Linked DNA regions of Cytobacillus luteolus. The protein of the gene in region 1 interacts with the protein of each later gene in a pairwise test. Links are inferred from orthologs where the notes say so. Each region holds a gene or a part of one and is shown in the gene's direction. Other genes may lie near its edges.

Region 1 (3,939 bases):
AGGGTGTCTTATGCTGCTTGGGTAAACTCATTTAGTACATTCGAGAAGTTTCTTGAATTAATTTGATGAGATTGGGATATACTATTAAGGTAAGAGAAGAAAACAGAATCATTTTTACTATCGCGGGGTGGAGCAACGAGCGTTACTTCCATGAATCCTCAGCGAGTTGTACCAATCGAGCTGCTTCTTGAATAGCTTACTGAGATTGGGACAGTCCTTGCTATCTAAGCAAGAGAAGAAAACAGAATCATTTTTACTGTCGCGGGGTGGAGCAGTCCGGTAGCTCGTCGGGCTCATAACCCGAAGGTCGCAGGTTCAAATCCTGTCCCCGCAACCAATTTTTTATAAAAGTGTGCGAAACGATATGTTTCGTTTTTTTTATGCCTTTTTATAGATATACGAGTATTTCTTTTAGTAAGACGAGTAAAAGGGTTCGAATGACGAATAAGTTATAGTAAATCACGAGTATTTTAAGAGAAAGACGAGAATATAGCCTCTTATCGCGAATAAATTTATTCATAATGAGTTTTAGCCCCAAACCTACCCTCTAAGATCAACAAACCACCAACACCATTTTGTACTTTTACCCAAAATAAGCTAAACTAGTAGTAGTTCAGAGATGAGAACGTAGATTTTCTTAGTATGAGTTAGGCTCGTCAACTGGCGAGATTTCTTTTTAAATGTTTGTTTGGAGTTGAAGTCGTTTGACGATATACGATGAGTTTGCGTTTATAGATAAAATAAAGCCGAACAAAATACATAATCAACAACTCATTGCTGGTATTGGTGATGATGCAGCCTTAGTTGGTTTGCCTCAGGATAGGGATCAGATTATTTGTTTGGATACAATGGTAGAAGATGTCCATTTTACAACCAAAACAATGTCTCCTAATCAGATTGGTCATAAGGCGCTGGCTGTTAATATAAGTGATATTGCAGCAATGGGGGGAATACCGGCATATTATTTAGTGTCAATTGCTATTCCGAAGACTTGGTCACAGGTAGATGTAGAAGCTATTTATGAGGGAATGCATAAGTTGAGTGAAGCCTATCAGGTCGATTTAATAGGTGGAGATACAGTATTCTCTCCAGGTCCTTTAATGGTAAGTGTCACCCTGATAGGTTATATTGAAAAAGGGAAGAAACTGTTAAGAAGTAATGCGAGACCTGGGGATGTTGTATTTATAACAGGAACCGTTGGAGATTCTGCTGCAGGCTTAGACTTACTATTAAAGCATGGAAGTAACTATTCCTATAACAACAGTGAAACCTATTTAACTGAAAGACATCAGCTCCCATCTCCAAGAGTGGAGATTGGGTGTCATTTAGCAATATTAGATCGTGTATCATTGAATGATATTAGTGACGGTGTTGCTAGTGAAGCAAATGAGATAGCTAAGGCTAGTAATGTAGATATTCATTTAGATGAACAAAAGCTTCCGCTTAGCAATCAACTACTACACTATAGTCAAGAAAGAGCCATGGAATATGCATTATTCGGTGGGGAAGACTTTGAATTAATTGGTACAACTTCAGCAACAGATTGGGAGGTATTTCAGCAACAGATGGTAGAACAGAATATACTGGTTACTAAAGTTGGTAGCGTTGTTGAAGGAAAAGGCGAAGTATACCTCTCGACAAAGGGCACACTAACGCTTCTTGAAAAAAGAGGATATAATCATTTTAAATAAAGCTAAATTACATAGGGTGAATATGATGAATCAATTTACGTTTAAAACAGATACACCTGAACAAACCTTGGAGTTTGCAGAGAAACTTGGGAGCCTTTTGCAGCCCAAGGACTTGATTACGCTCGAAGGTGATTTAGGAGCAGGAAAGACAACGTTTACTAAGGGATTAGCCAAAGGTTTAGGGATTACAAGAACGGTTAGTAGTCCAACCTTTACGATCATTAAAGAATATAAGGGACGCTTACCTCTTTATCATATGGATGTGTATCGTGTAGAAGATAGCTTTGAAGATCTTGGTTTTGATGAATACTTTGAAGGTGACGGTGTCACTGTCGTCGAATGGGCTAAATTAATTGAAGAGCAGTTACCTAAAGACCGTTTAGAAATTAAGTTATTTCATGAAGGTGATTTAAATCGTAGAATCGAACTAGAACCAATTGGTAAGAGGTATATTGATGTATGTGAGGAGATTTTTTCAAAATGAAAGTATTAGCAATTGATACGTCTAACTATGTGATGGGAATTGCAATTGTGGATGGGGCCGATGTTGTAGGAGAAGTGATTACAAACTTAAAGAAGAATCATTCAATAAGAGTAATGCCAGCCATTCATCAGTTGCTTCAAGAGTGTGATATTAAGCCTAGTGAAGTAGAAAAGATTGTTGTTGCACATGGTCCAGGGTCTTATACTGGAGTTAGAATTGGTGTTACGATAGCTAAAACCTTGGCATGGGCTTTAAAAATACCGTTAGTTGGTGTATCGAGCCTTGAGGTTCTAGCAGCAAATGGTCAATATTTTCAGGGAAGTCTATCACCAATTTTTGATGCTAGAAGAGGTCAAGTGTATACTGGTCTTTATGCATATGAGGAAGGTCAGTTTGTTAGTAAAAAAAATGATCGGATTGTTTTACTAAAGGACTGGTTGAAGGAATTGAAAGAGGAAAATCAGAAAGTTTTATTTTTGGGGAATGACTTAGCGATTCATAAGACAACGATTCAGGAAGAATTAGAAGACTTAGCTATATTTGCAAGCTCGAGCCTGAATAATCCTCGTCCAAGTGAATTGGCACTTTTAGGTGTAACAAGGGAAGAACAGGATGTTCATTCTTTTGTTCCTAACTATATTCGAATGGTAGAAGCAGAAACAAACTGGTTAGCATCACAAAATAAATAGAAGATTAAAGCAAGATGGAGATCAAAATGGAAACAACAATTAACTTTCGTCCAATGACGATTTACGATATAGATCAAATTCTTGTAATTGAGCATCTAGCATTTGCAACTCCTTGGAGTCGAGAGGCCTTTTATAATGAATTAATGAACAATCAATTTGCTAAGTATATTGTTATGTTAGATAAAGGAAGAGTCATTGGGTATTGTGGTATGTGGATTGTCGTCGATGAAGCTCATATAACCAATGTGGCTGTTCTTCCACAATATAGAGGTAAAAAGCTTGGGGAGGCTTTGATGCAAAAAGCAATGGACCTTTCAAAGCAGTATGGAGCACTGTCAATGACGTTAGAGGTACGTGTATCAAATGTCGTAGCACAGTCTTTATATAAAAAGTTAGGGTTTCAACCTGGTGGTATTAGAAAGAATTATTATACTGATAATAATGAAGATGCAATAGTAATGTGGGTGAATTTATGACAACTGATAACCAAATTATATTAGGTATAGAGACAAGCTGTGATGAAACAGCAGTTGCAGTAATAAAAAATGGAAAAGAAATCGTAGCAAATGTAGTTGCATCTCAGATTGAAAGTCATAAAAGGTTTGGTGGGGTTGTTCCTGAGATTGCTTCTAGACATCATGTAGAACAAATGACTATCGTGCTTGAAGAAGCGATGAATCAGGCGAACATAGATTTCTCGGATATTGATGCGATTGCTGTAACAGAAGGGCCTGGCCTAGTTGGAGCATTGCTAGTTGGGGTAAATGCAGCAAAAGCAATTGCGTTTGCGCACAATATACCATTAATAGGAGTACACCATATCGCAGGGCATATCTATGCAAATCGATTGATTCAAGAACTTCAATTTCCTTTACTATCATTAGTGGTGTCTGGAGGACATACAGAGCTCGTCTATATGAAGGAGCATGGATCCTTCAAAGTCATCGGTGAAACACGAGACGATGCAGCAGGAGAAGCTTATGATAAGGTTGCTCGAACTCTAAATCTACCTTATCCAGGTGGGCCACATATCGACCGACTTGCTGGGGAAGGGAATCCTACTATTGATCTTCCG
Region 2 (12,370 bases), on another replicon or contig:
GAATAGGGGCAAAGGAAATATGAAGTATCAAGTGGTTGTACCTGCAGCGGGGCAAGGAAAGAGAATGCAGGCGGGAAAAAACAAACAATTTATTGAATTAGTTGGTAAGCCAGTTATTATTCATACATTAATGGTTTTCGAACAAGATGAAGATTGTGCTGGTGTTATTTTAGTAGTCAACGAAAACGAACGAGTGGTATTTGAAGAACTAGTATTGAAACACTCTATTCATAAAGTATCGTCAATTGTTTCGGGTGGCCTAGAACGCCAACATAGTGTATACAATGGATTACTAGCAGTAGATGGGGTAGAAATTGTTCTCGTTCACGATGGTGCAAGACCTTTCGTGAAACAACAACTCCTATCAAAATTAGTAAGTGCAGCTTCTGAATCAGGAGCAGCCATTGCTGGAGTTCCTGTTAAGGATACGATTAAAAAAGCCACTAATGCTAATAAAGTTGTAGAAACGGTTGAGCGATCAAGCTTGTGGGCTGTCCAAACCCCACAGGCTTTTCGTGTTTCAATATTGAAACAAGCTCATGAAAAGGCAGTGGAAGACGACTTCCTCGGAACAGATGAAGCAAGTCTAGTTGAGAGGTTGGACCATGAGGTTATTATTGTAGAAAGCGACTATCAAAATATAAAACTAACCACTCCTGAAGATCTCGTTTTTGCAGAAGCAATTCTACAAAAGTGGAAAGGCATTTAGGGTAAAAGGGGGATACACAAGTGATTCGAATAGGGCAAGGTTTTGACGTACATCAGCTTGTAGAGGGGAGACCACTTATTATGGGGGGAATAGAAATCCCATATGAAAAGGGCCTCTTAGGACATTCAGACGCAGATGTTTTATTACATACCATTGCAGATGCTTGTTTAGGAGCAATTGCCGCAGGAGACATTGGAAAGCACTTTCCTGACACAGATCCAAACTTTAAGGATGCAGACTCTGCAGTATTATTACAGCATGTTTGGAAACTTGTTAAAGCAGAAGGCTATACACTCGGAAACATAGACTGTACAATAATTGCACAAAAGCCAAAAATGGCACCACACATCGAACAAATGAGAGAAAGAATTGCCGAACTATTAGAATCAACCATCTCTCAAGTAAACGTAAAAGCAACCACCACAGAAAAACTAGGCTTCACCGGTAGAGCAGAAGGTATTGCTGCTCAGGCTACTGTGTTACTTGTAAGTAAGGATTAAATTTAACATAAGAAAAAACGGAGGATGTACCATGACAAACGAAATCAGAGTAAGATATGCACCAAGTCCAACGGGTCATTTACATATAGGTAACGCACGAACAGCACTATTTAACTATCTTTTCGCTAGAAACCAAAACGGCAAATTTATAATCCGTATAGAAGATACAGACCAAAAACGAAACATTGCAGGTGGAGAAGAAAGCCAATTAAAATACCTAAAATGGCTAGGAATCAACTGGGACGAAAGTACAGATGTCGGCGGAGAGTTCGGGCCATACCGTCAATCAGAAAGAACAGACATTTATGCTAAGTATACTCAAGAGCTTTTAGAGAAAGGCTTAGCCTATAAATGCTACTGTACAGAAGAAGAAATTGAAAAAGAACGTGAAGAGCAAGTAGCAAAAGGAGAAATGCCTCGCTACTCAGGAAAGCATCGTAACCTAACGAGTGAAGAGCAAGCTGCATTTGAAAGCGAAGGGAAACTTCCTAGTATACGCTTCCGCGTTCCTGAAGGGAAAATCTATGCATTCAATGACATGGTTAAGGGTGAAATCTCCTTTGAATCAGATGGGATCGGTGATTTCGTCATTGTTAAAAAAGATGGAACACCAACCTACAACTATGCAGTTGCAGTTGATGATCACTTGATGCAAATTTCTCATGTTCTACGTGGAGAAGATCATATTTCAAATACACCAAAACAAATGATGATTTATGAAGCGATGGGCTGGGATACTCCTGTTTTTGGACATATGACGTTGATTGTGAATGAAAGCAGGAAAAAGCTAAGCAAACGTGACGAGTCCATTATTCAATTTATTGAACAATATGAAGAGCTTGGTTATATCCCAGAAGCCTTGTTTAATTTTATCGCTTTATTAGGCTGGTCACCTGGTGGGGAAGAAGAAATCTTTACAAAAGAGAAATTTATTGAAATCTTTGACTCAAACCGTCTTTCAAAATCACCGGCTTTATTTGATACACAAAAACTTACATGGATGAATAATCAATATGTGAAACAAATTGATATCGAACGCTTAGTTGACTTATCTCTACCTCACTTGATTAAAGCAGGTCGATTGAACACAAACTTAAGTGAACAGGAAATGGATTGGGCAAAAGAGTTAATAGCATTATTCCAAGAGAAGATGAGTTTTGGAGCTCAAATCGTTGAATTAACAGAACTATTCTTTACTGAGGATGTTTCCTTTGAAGAAGAGGCCATAGAAGTATTAAAAGAAGAGCAAGTCCCTGCCGTTCTTACTGCCTTTTTAGATGAAGTAAAAGCCCTATCTACGTTTGGAGCAGAAGAAATAAAAGCAGCGATGAAAAATGTGCAAAAAGCGACTGGATTTAAGGGAAAGCAACTGTTTATGCCAATAAGGGTTGCAACAACAGGACAGACACATGGCCCTGATTTACCAAAAGCAATTCACTTACTAGGTAAGGACAAAATAATTGCAAGACTATCAAAACAAATTAGTTAACAATTACAGTATTTTGTAATATAGTAAGAGTACATCTTTAAAATGCAATACGCAAAAGTGTTGATGAGGAGAGTAAAAAAGCATTTTCTTTTCAGAGAGAACCATCACCGGCTGAAAGTGGTTTACGTAAGATGTTTTTTGAAATGCACCTCTGAGCCTCTTATCAAAAGCTCGGCAATGTATGCACGAAGTCAGTAGATAAGAGCGGATACCATCCGTTATTTGGTTAGAGTTGAGGCAATCGCATTTGTTGCCTAAACAGAGTGGAACCGCGCCTACAAAGCGTCTCTGTGTTTATTTAACACAGAGACGCTTTTTTATTTTGGAAGAGAGAGAATGTGAACGGAGGGACAATAATGTTCAAAGCATTAAAAGAAGACATCGATGTTGTATTTGAACAAGATCCAGCGGCAAGATCTTATTTTGAGGTTATTTTAACATACTCTGGACTACATGCGATATGGTCCCATCGACTTGCCCATAAGCTATATAAAAATAAGTTTTTCTTTTTAGCTCGTTTGATTTCGCAAATTAGCAGATTCTTCACAGGTATAGAGATTCACCCAGGTGCACAAATAGGAAGACGTTTTTTTATAGACCATGGTATGGGTGTTGTAATTGGGGAAACCTGTGAAATAGGAGATAATGTTACCGTGTTCCAGGGGGTCACCTTAGGGGGGACTGGAAAAGAAAAAGGTAAGCGTCACCCAACCATTAAGGATAATGCTCTTATTGCTACAGGTGCTAAGGTACTTGGCTCCATTACGATTGGAGAAAACTCTAAAGTTGGAGCGGGTTCCGTTGTTTTGCATGATGTACCAGCTAACTCAACGGTAGTTGGAATCCCTGGTAGGGTAGTTATAAAGAATGGAATGAAGGTTAAAAAGGATCTAAATCACAGTGATCTTCCAGATCCAGTTGCAGATCGTTTGAAAGAACTTGAAGATAGAATTTTTGATTTACAAGAAGAGTTAGCAAGAGTCCAAAAAGAGAGGAAGCATAAGTATGACAATTCAAATCTATAATACGTTATCTAGGCGAAAGGAAGTTTTTCGTCCAATTGAAGAAAATAAAGTTAAAATGTATGTATGTGGTCCTACAGTCTATAACTATATTCATATAGGAAATGCAAGACCAGCAATTGTTTTTGATACTGTTCGAAAATACTTTGAATTCCGTGGATATGAAGTGAATTTCGTTTCAAACTTTACAGATGTAGATGACAAACTAATTAAAGCTGCCAATGAACTAGGTGTAGATGTACCAACAGTAGCACAGCGATTTATTGATGCCTATCATGAAGATGTATCGGCTCTTGGTTGCTCTCGAGCAGATGTTCATCCTAGGGTAACAGAAAGTATTGATATTATTATTGAGTTTATCGAAACCTTGATTGAAAAAGACTATGCTTATGAATCGGGTGGAGATGTTTACTATAAAACGAGATCCTTTGAGGGGTACGGTAAGCTGTCACATCAATCAATTGATGAGCTACGTTCAGGAGCAAGAATTGAAGTTGGCGAGAAAAAACAAGATGCACTAGATTTTGTTCTGTGGAAAGCAGCTAAAGAGGGAGAGATATACTGGGATAGCCCTTGGGGGAAAGGAAGACCTGGCTGGCATATTGAATGTTCGGCAATGGCAAAGAAGTTCTTAGGCGAAACAATTGATATTCATGCTGGCGGCCAAGACCTTTCGTTTCCTCATCATGAAAATGAAATAGCCCAGTCAGAAGCTCTTACTGGCCAAACTTTTGCAAACTACTGGATGCACAATGGTTATATTAATATTGACAATGAAAAGATGTCTAAGTCGTTAGGGAACTTTGTATTGGTACATGATATTATCAAGCATTACGACCCACAATTAATTCGATTTTTTATGCTGTCAGTCCATTACCGTCATCCAATTAATTATAGCGAAGAGCTCCTTAATCAAACGAAAAATGGTTTAGATAGACTACGCACTTCCTTTGCAAACCTAAATCATCGATTACAGAGCAGTACGAACCTGACTTCAACTAATGAGGAATGGTTAGCGAAAATTGCTTCTTTTAGAAAAGATTTTATTGAAGCAATGGATGATGATTTTAACACTGCCAATGCTATATCAGTTCTATTTGAGCTATCGAAACAAGCAAACTATTATCTTCAAGAGAGAAATACAGCAGAGGTTGTCATTAAGGCATTCTTAAAAGAATTCGAAACACTTTTTGGGGTATTAGGTTTAACATTAGCAGAGGATCAATTACTCGATGAGGAAATTGAAGCACTTATTGAAAAGAGAATTCAAGCCAGAAAAAATCGCGATTTTGCATTGTCTGATCAAATTCGTGATGAATTAAAGGCAAAGAATATCATTCTTGAAGATACTCCTCAAGGGACTCGATGGAAAAGAGGATAATACCAATGTCAACAGAACAAAGGCTGGATGTTCTTCAAATTAACAGTTTAGCATTAGCATATATGGGTGATGCTGTGTACGATACACACATAAGGCATCACCTACTCCTTAAAGGAGCTGTTAAACCGAATCAGCTACATAACAAAGCGAAAAACTATGTGTCGGCTAAAGCTCAAGCAAGAGTACTTCATGCTCTTGCAGAAGAAAGCTTTTTTACAGAAGAAGAACAAGGTGTCATACGCAGAGGAAGAAATGCAAAATCAGGGACTGTCCCTAAAAACACAGATGTACAAACCTACAGATATAGTACAGCATTCGAAGCACTAATTGGCTTCCATTTTCTTCGAAAAAACGAAGAACGAGTGCTCGAAATTATAACTAAGGCAATATCGATTATTGAACAGTAAAAAGCTTATAACTATATATACGTAACAAGATAAATGAAAGGAGGAAAAAATATGTCTAGTGAATTTATCATCGGAAAAAATCCGGTAGTGGAAGCACTTAAAAGTGAAAGAGAAATTAATAAAATTTGGATAGCAGAAGGCTCTCAGAAAGGGCAGATGACCCAAGTTGTCGGGATGGCAAAAGAAAAAGGAATCCTAGTTCAGTTTGTTCCCAAAAAGAAGATAGACCAAATGGTAGAAGGTAACCATCAGGGAGTTGTTGCTTCTGTTGCCGCCTATAAATATGCTGAATTAGAAGACCTATTTAATAGTGCAAAAACAAGAGGTGAGGACCCATTTTTTCTTTTGCTAGATGAACTCGAAGATCCACATAATCTAGGGTCCATTATGAGAACAGCAGATGCAGTAGGAGCACATGGAATTATTATTCCCAAGAGAAGAGCAGTTGGGTTAACTGCAACTGTAGCTAAGGCATCTACTGGTGCAATTGAGCATATCCCAGTCGTTCGTATCACGAATATGGCTCAGACAATCGAAGAGTTAAAGACACGTGGTGTTTGGATTGTTGGTACAGACGCTAAAGGCAAAGATGATTATCGTAATATGGACGGTACAATGCCAATTGGCTTGGTTATTGGTAGTGAAGGAAAGGGCATAGGCAGGCTTATTAGAGATAAATGTGACTTTTTAGTTAGACTTCCAATGGCAGGGAGTGTTACTTCCTTAAATGCATCAGTAGCAGCAAGTTTGTTAATGTATGAGGTTTATCGTAAGCGTAATCCTCTAGGGAGCTAATTAATATGGATATCCTGATTGTTGATGGATATAACATCATTGGCGCTTGGCCTTCTTTAAGAGAGTTAAAATCGAAGGACCTTTCTTCAGCTCGGGATTTGCTAATTGAAAAAATGGCAGAATATCAAGCGTACACAGGATATAGAGTGATTATTGTTTTTGACGCACACCTTGTGAAAGGAATCGAAAAGAAAAATCATAAACACAAGGTTGAGGTAATATTTACCAAAGGTAATGAGACTGCAGACGAACATATCGAGAAATTAGCTAAGCAATTAAATAATATAAAAACGCAAATTCATGTAGCGACTTCTGATTATACTGAACAATGGGCGATCTTTGGACAAGGAGCACTAAGGAAATCAGCACGAGAACTCCTAAATGAAATGGGTTCGGTTGAAAAGAGGATAGAAAATAAAGTCAAAAAAACAGTAGAGAAAAAGCCAGCTTCTAAGATTCAATTATCAAATGAAGTTGCAGAAATTTTCGAAAAATGGCGAAGAGGGCAACAATGACCGGTTGACGCTGTTTTATTTTGTCCTGTATAATATTTCTATCTAGGTAAAGTACAAACTAACTTTTCTAAGAGAATTTAGTATTTTACCATTATGTGCGTTCGGGGGGATCGGTATGAGCTCAAGCTTCGATGTCAAAGACAACACTAAATACGGACTACTCGAGGATGAAGAAGTCATTGAATTAGTTCATATAGGTCAAAGTGATGCACTGGATTACTTAATTAATAAATATCGTAATTTTGTTCGTGCAAAAGCAAGGTCTTATTTTCTAATTGGAGCGGACAGAGAAGATATTGTTCAGGAAGGTATGATTGGCCTTTATAAGGCGATTCGTGATTATAAAGAGGACAAGCTATCTTCTTTTAAGGCCTTTGCAGAACTATGTATTACTCGTCAAATCATTACTGCAATTAAAACAGCCACTCGACAAAAACATATTCCTCTTAATTCCTACGTATCTCTCGATAAGCCTATTTATGATGATGAATCGGACAGAACCTTAATGGATGTTATATCTGGTGCTAAAGTATTAGACCCAGAGGAATTGATTATTAATCAAGAGAAATTCGATGACATTGAAGTGAAAATGGCCGAGCTGCTAAGTGATTTAGAACGTAAGGTATTAGCATTGTATCTCGATGGTAGATCATACCAGGAAATCTCTGAAGATCTTAATCGTCACGTCAAATCGATAGATAATGCACTTCAGCGGGTAAAAAGAAAGCTCGAACGTTATTTAGAAATTAGGGAGCTTACACTATAGTTTTAAATAAAAACATTTAGCTGTTTCATAGAGTGAAGGTTACATATGGTATTGACATTAAAAACAAGCCTATGATAAAGTTTTAAAGATGAAATAATTTGTAAGTTTTTTGTCAAGTCAGACGTATTAACATTTTTAACAATCGCCTACGTGGTCTTTGAAATGGGGTGCTACGATGCGGAAAAAAGTAGTTTTGGCATGTGTAGTCTGTGGAAGTCGTAATTATACGACGATGAAAAATGGAAAAGACGTAGCGGAACGCCTTGAAATAAATAAATTTTGTAAAACTTGCAATGCTCATACAGCTCACCGAGAAACTAAGTGAGGCTCTACATGAGAATTGTTTCAAAATTGCTGGAGGTAACTTGAATGAAGCGTTTAACTAAGTTTTTACGTGATGTAGTTCGCGAAATGAAAAAAGTAAGTTGGCCAAAGCGCAAAGAATTAACACGTTATACGATTATCGTGTTATCTACGGTTATTTTCGTTTCTGTGTTCTTTGCTGTGATTGATTTAGGAATTTCAGAAATTATTCGTTTTGTGATTGAATAAGTATACTATTCTCATGGTATAATGATGGATAATACAGGAAGTCGAAAAAAGCCCGGTGACGGGTTTTTTTAATTGAAACTTTTTAGGGAGGGAAGGACATAGCGTCCTAACATGAATGGAAAAAAATTGGTATGTAGTACATACGTATTCTGGTTATGAAAACAAGGTTAAAGCAAATTTAGAAAAGCGTGTTGAAACAATGGGAATGCAGGATAAAATTTTTAGAGTAGTCGTTCCTGAAGAAGAAGAAACTGATATCAAAAATGGTAAAAAGAAAGTAACGAAAAGGAAGGTATTCCCGGGGTATGTATTGGTTGAAATAATAATGACCGATGATTCTTGGTATGTTGTTCGAAATACTCCTGGTGTTACTGGATTTGTTGGATCTGCTGGATCAGGGTCAAAACCGACTCCTCTATTACCTGATGAAGTTACAAATATATTAAAACACATGGGTATGGAACAGAAAGTGATTGAAGTAGACTTCGAGCTTAAAGAAACAGTTAAGGTAAAAGAAGGTCCGTTTGCTAACTTTACAGGTGCAATTGAGGATATCGATAAGGACAAACAAAAAGTTAAAGTGCATGTAAATATGTTCGGCCGTGAAACACCGGTAGAACTGGATTTTTCACAAGTTGAAAAAATATAGTTTTAAATAACTTGAAATTAAAATCGAAAAGTGGTAATATTTCATAGGTCAGTATGTCTTAACGATATATAGGACTAACTATCAAAATTCTTTATATTCACATAAAGAATACGTTGAGTGGGAGGGTAAACCCCTATTACCACATCACGGACTTTAAGGAGGTGTGTCTCGTGGCTAAAAAAGTAATTAAAATGGTAAAATTACAAATCCCTGCTGCAAAAGCTAACCCAGCACCACCAGTTGGACCAGCACTAGGTCAAGCAGGTGTAAACATTATGGGATTCTGTAAAGAGTTTAACGCTCGTACAGCAGAACAAGCTGGACTAATCATTCCTGTTGAGATTACGGTTTTTGAAGACCGTTCATTTACGTTTATTACGAAAACTCCGCCAGCAGCAGTTCTACTTAAGAAAGCAGCTGGAATTGAGTCTGGTTCTGGTGAACCAAACCGTAAAAAAGTAGCAACAGTTAAGCGTGATAAAGTACGTGAGATTGCAGAGACTAAAATGCCAGATCTAAATGCTGCAAACGTTGAGTCTGCAATGCGTATGGTTGAAGGTACTGCACGTAGCATGGGTATTGTTATTGAAGACTAATTAACCCTGCGTGCTTTTGTTTTGGGGGTTGCGGATATGGTTTTCCAGTTCGCAACCTTTATTCGTGGGAGGTTCCATTCCGCTAAAACCACATTCGAGGAGGATTTTAACAATGGCAAAAAGAGGCAAAAAGTACGTTGAAGCTGCTAAATTAGTAGACCGTACACAAGCTTACTCAGTAGCTGAAGCTATTGAACTAGTAAAGAAAACAACAACTACTAAATTTGATGCATCTGTTGAAGTTGCATTCCGTTTAGGCGTTGACCCTAAGAAAGCTGACCAACAAATTCGTGGAGCAGTTGTTCTTCCAAACGGTACTGGTAAAACACAACGTGTACTAGTATTCGCTAAGGGTGAAAAAGCAAAAGAAGCAGAAGCTGCTGGTGCAGATTATGTAGGAGATGCAGATTTCATCACTAAAATCACTCAAGGTTGGTTTGATTTTGATGTAATCGTAGCTACTCCAGATATGATGGGTGAAGTTGGTAAACTTGGTCGAGTATTAGGACCTAAAGGTTTAATGCCAAATCCTAAAACTGGTACAGTTACATTTGACGTAGACCGTGCAGTTAAAGAAATCAAAGCTGGTAAAGTTGAATACCGTGTTGACAAAGCTGGTAATATCCACGTGCCAATCGGTAAAGTTTCATTCGAAAGCGACAAGCTAGTTGAGAACTTTACAACAATCTACGAAACAATGTTAAAAGTTAAACCATCTGCAGCAAAAGGTACGTACATGAAAAACCTTGCTGTATCTTCAACGATGGGACCTGGAGTTAAGGTAGATCCATCAACTTTTGTTACTTCTAAATAATGGATATTGACTTTTTATAAGTCATTAACTATAATAAATCTTGTTGTTTGAAATAAATAGTTTCATCTGAACCGTAGACAGTAGGTGCCTCAATGAGAGCTTAATTTCCTACCGAGGTGTAGTGATTTGCTGATGGTTAATCCATCTATGAATTTTACTATACAGCCTCCATGTCTCGAGATGTGGAGGTTTTTATATGATTACACCGATGCGGTATCAAGTGTGAGATAAAAATCTACAGGAGGTGTAAGGATGAGTAATGCAGTAGAACAAAAGAAACAAATCGTAACTGAAATTGCTGATAAATTCCGTGCTAGTAAATCAACAATCGTTGTTGACTACCGTGGACTAAGTGTTGCTGAAGTAACTGAACTTCGTAAACAACTTCGTGATGCAGGAATCGATTTTAAAGTTTACAAAAACACATTAACTCGTCGTGCTGCTGAGGCTGCTGAGATCACTGGTCTTAACGACGCATTAACTGGACCGAATGCAATTGCGTTCAGTAATGAAGATGTAGTTGCTCCTGCTAAAATTCTTAATGACTTTGCTAAGAAGCATGAAGCATTAGAAATTAAAGCTGGTGTAATTGAAGGTAACATTGCTACTCTTGAAGAAGTTAAAGCTCTTGCTGAACTTCCATCACGCGAAGGATTACTTTCTATGTTGCTTAGCGTGCTTCAAGCACCTATGCGCAATTTCGCTCTTGTTACAAAAGCTGTTGCAGAACAAAAAGAAGAACAAGGCGCGTAAGTTTAACACGCAATTACAATTATCTATTCGATTTTCCATATTAGGATAAAAAACAAGGAGGATTTTACAATGACTACAGAACAAATCTTAGAAGCTGTAAAAAATATGACTGTTTTAGAACTTAACGACTTAGTAAAAGCAATTGAAGAAGAATTTGGTGTAACTGCTGCTGCTCCTGTTGCTATGGGTGCTGTTGCTGGTGGCGAAGTTGCTGCTGAGCAAACTGAATTTGATGTAATCCTAGCTGGCGCTGGCGACCAAAAAATCAAAGTTATCAAAGTAGTACGTGAATTAACAGGTCTTGGCTTAAAAGAAGCTAAAGAACTAGTTGACAACACTCCAAAAGCTGTTAAAGAAGGCGTTTCTAAAGAAGAAGCTGAAGAATTAAAAGCTAAACTTGAAGAAGTTGGAGCTAACGTAGAAGTTAAGTAATAATTTCATTGATCAATAGAAAGCTCGCTTGAAAACAGGCGAGCTTTTTTTGACTACATCCTTCAGTGATAAAAAGTTGCACTTTTGACGATGCTATAGAATAGCTCAGGAACTCCTATATTAGAGGAGGTACATAACAATGACAGAACACTACTATACAAACAAACCGTCGACAGCAAGTAATCCTCAAAATATAAACTTTACTTTAAGGGGTATTGTCCTTCAATTTAAAAGTGATCGCGGAGTTTTTTCGAAAAATGAAGTAGATTTCGGCTCTCGCCTTCTAATCGAAACATTTCAATTTCCTACTATTGAAGGTGATTTGCTAGATGTAGGTTGTGGTTATGGACCTATTGGTCTTTCGCTGGCAAAGGATTGTTCTTCGCGAAAAGTTGAGATGATCGATGTGAATGAACGTGCAATTGACTTAGCCAAGCAAAATGCAGCTAACAATGAAGTTTCTAATGTTAAAATCTATAAAAGTGATGTATTCAATGCGGTTGATCTAGAGAAAAGATTTGCTGCCATCCTCTCCAACCCTCCAATTCGTGCAGGGAAAAAGGTGGTACATCAAATACTAGAAGAAAGCTATCAATTCCTACTCCCAAAAGGTGAGTTATGGGTAGTTATTCAAAAGAAGCAAGGGGCACCATCTGCAATCGAGAAACTAGAATCTATTTTTGATGAGGTTGAGATTGTGAAAAGAGATAAAGGTTATTATATTATCAGGGCCATCCGTGACTGAAGTGAAAGAAAAAGTAGACATAAAACGAATGTTAGTACTCTATAACTGAAAATGATTTTAATGTCAATACTTTAAGGTGGAAAATGTTGACGGATATTTTTTCCTATGTTAACATTAAAAAATGCCAATATGTATTTTTTTCTAATGCATCTATTTTATTTTTTTATGTATAAATTTAGAGGCATAGGAAAGACTGATAAAATCAATAGTTCGTTTGTGAAAATATGGTTTTCTTGTTCAATCAG

What was found.
Region 2: the proteins of tsaE (region 1) and rlmB interact in binary tests that used the Escherichia coli proteins (3 or more experiments, as listed by UniProt). The link is inferred for Cytobacillus luteolus from one-to-one orthologs.

The regions. Positions count from the first base shown.
Region 1 is NZ_JAGGKM010000014.1:142-4,080, forward strand. Bases 550-3,445 are described here. They hold tsaE (tRNA (adenosine(37)-N6)-threonylcarbamoyltransferase complex ATPase subunit type 1 TsaE), read left to right. Parts: upstream 550-1,716; coding sequence 1,717-2,175; downstream 2,176-3,445. Other genes in these bases: thiL (thiamine-phosphate kinase), read left to right, coding at 705-1,691; tsaB (tRNA (adenosine(37)-N6)-threonylcarbamoyltransferase complex dimerization subunit type 1 TsaB), read left to right, coding at 2,172-2,864; rimI (ribosomal protein S18-alanine N-acetyltransferase), read left to right, coding at 2,891-3,340; tsaD (tRNA (adenosine(37)-N6)-threonylcarbamoyltransferase complex transferase subunit TsaD), read left to right, coding at 3,337-3,445. Outside these bases: more of tsaD, read left to right, coding at 3,446-3,939. UniProt on the Escherichia coli protein: Required for the formation of a threonylcarbamoyl group on adenosine at position 37 (t(6)A37) in tRNAs that read codons beginning with adenine.
Region 2 is NZ_JAGGKM010000011.1:9,958-22,327, forward strand. The notes cover bases 4,598-7,431. They hold rlmB (23S rRNA (guanosine(2251)-2'-O)-methyltransferase RlmB), read left to right. Parts: upstream 4,598-5,559; coding sequence 5,560-6,303; downstream 6,304-7,431. Other genes in these bases: cysS (cysteine--tRNA ligase), read left to right, coding at 4,598-5,101; J2Z26_RS20815 (Mini-ribonuclease 3), read left to right, coding at 5,107-5,508; J2Z26_RS20825 (NYN domain-containing protein), read left to right, coding at 6,309-6,818; sigH (RNA polymerase sporulation sigma factor SigH), read left to right, coding at 6,934-7,431. Outside these bases: ispD (2-C-methyl-D-erythritol 4-phosphate cytidylyltransferase), read left to right, coding at 20-709; ispF (2-C-methyl-D-erythritol 2,4-cyclodiphosphate synthase), read left to right, coding at 730-1,209; gltX (glutamate--tRNA ligase), read left to right, coding at 1,241-2,698; cysE (serine O-acetyltransferase), read left to right, coding at 3,055-3,723; more of cysS, read left to right, coding at 3,704-4,597; more of sigH, read left to right, coding at 7,432-7,584; rpmG (50S ribosomal protein L33), read left to right, coding at 7,760-7,909; preprotein translocase subunit SecE, read left to right, coding at 7,954-8,136; transcription termination/antitermination protein NusG, read left to right, coding at 8,252-8,785; rplK (50S ribosomal protein L11), read left to right, coding at 8,956-9,381; rplA (50S ribosomal protein L1), read left to right, coding at 9,494-10,195; rplJ (50S ribosomal protein L10), read left to right, coding at 10,448-10,948; rplL (50S ribosomal protein L7/L12), read left to right, coding at 11,018-11,380; J2Z26_RS20870 (class I SAM-dependent methyltransferase), read left to right, coding at 11,520-12,125. UniProt on the Escherichia coli protein: Specifically methylates the ribose of guanosine 2251 in 23S rRNA.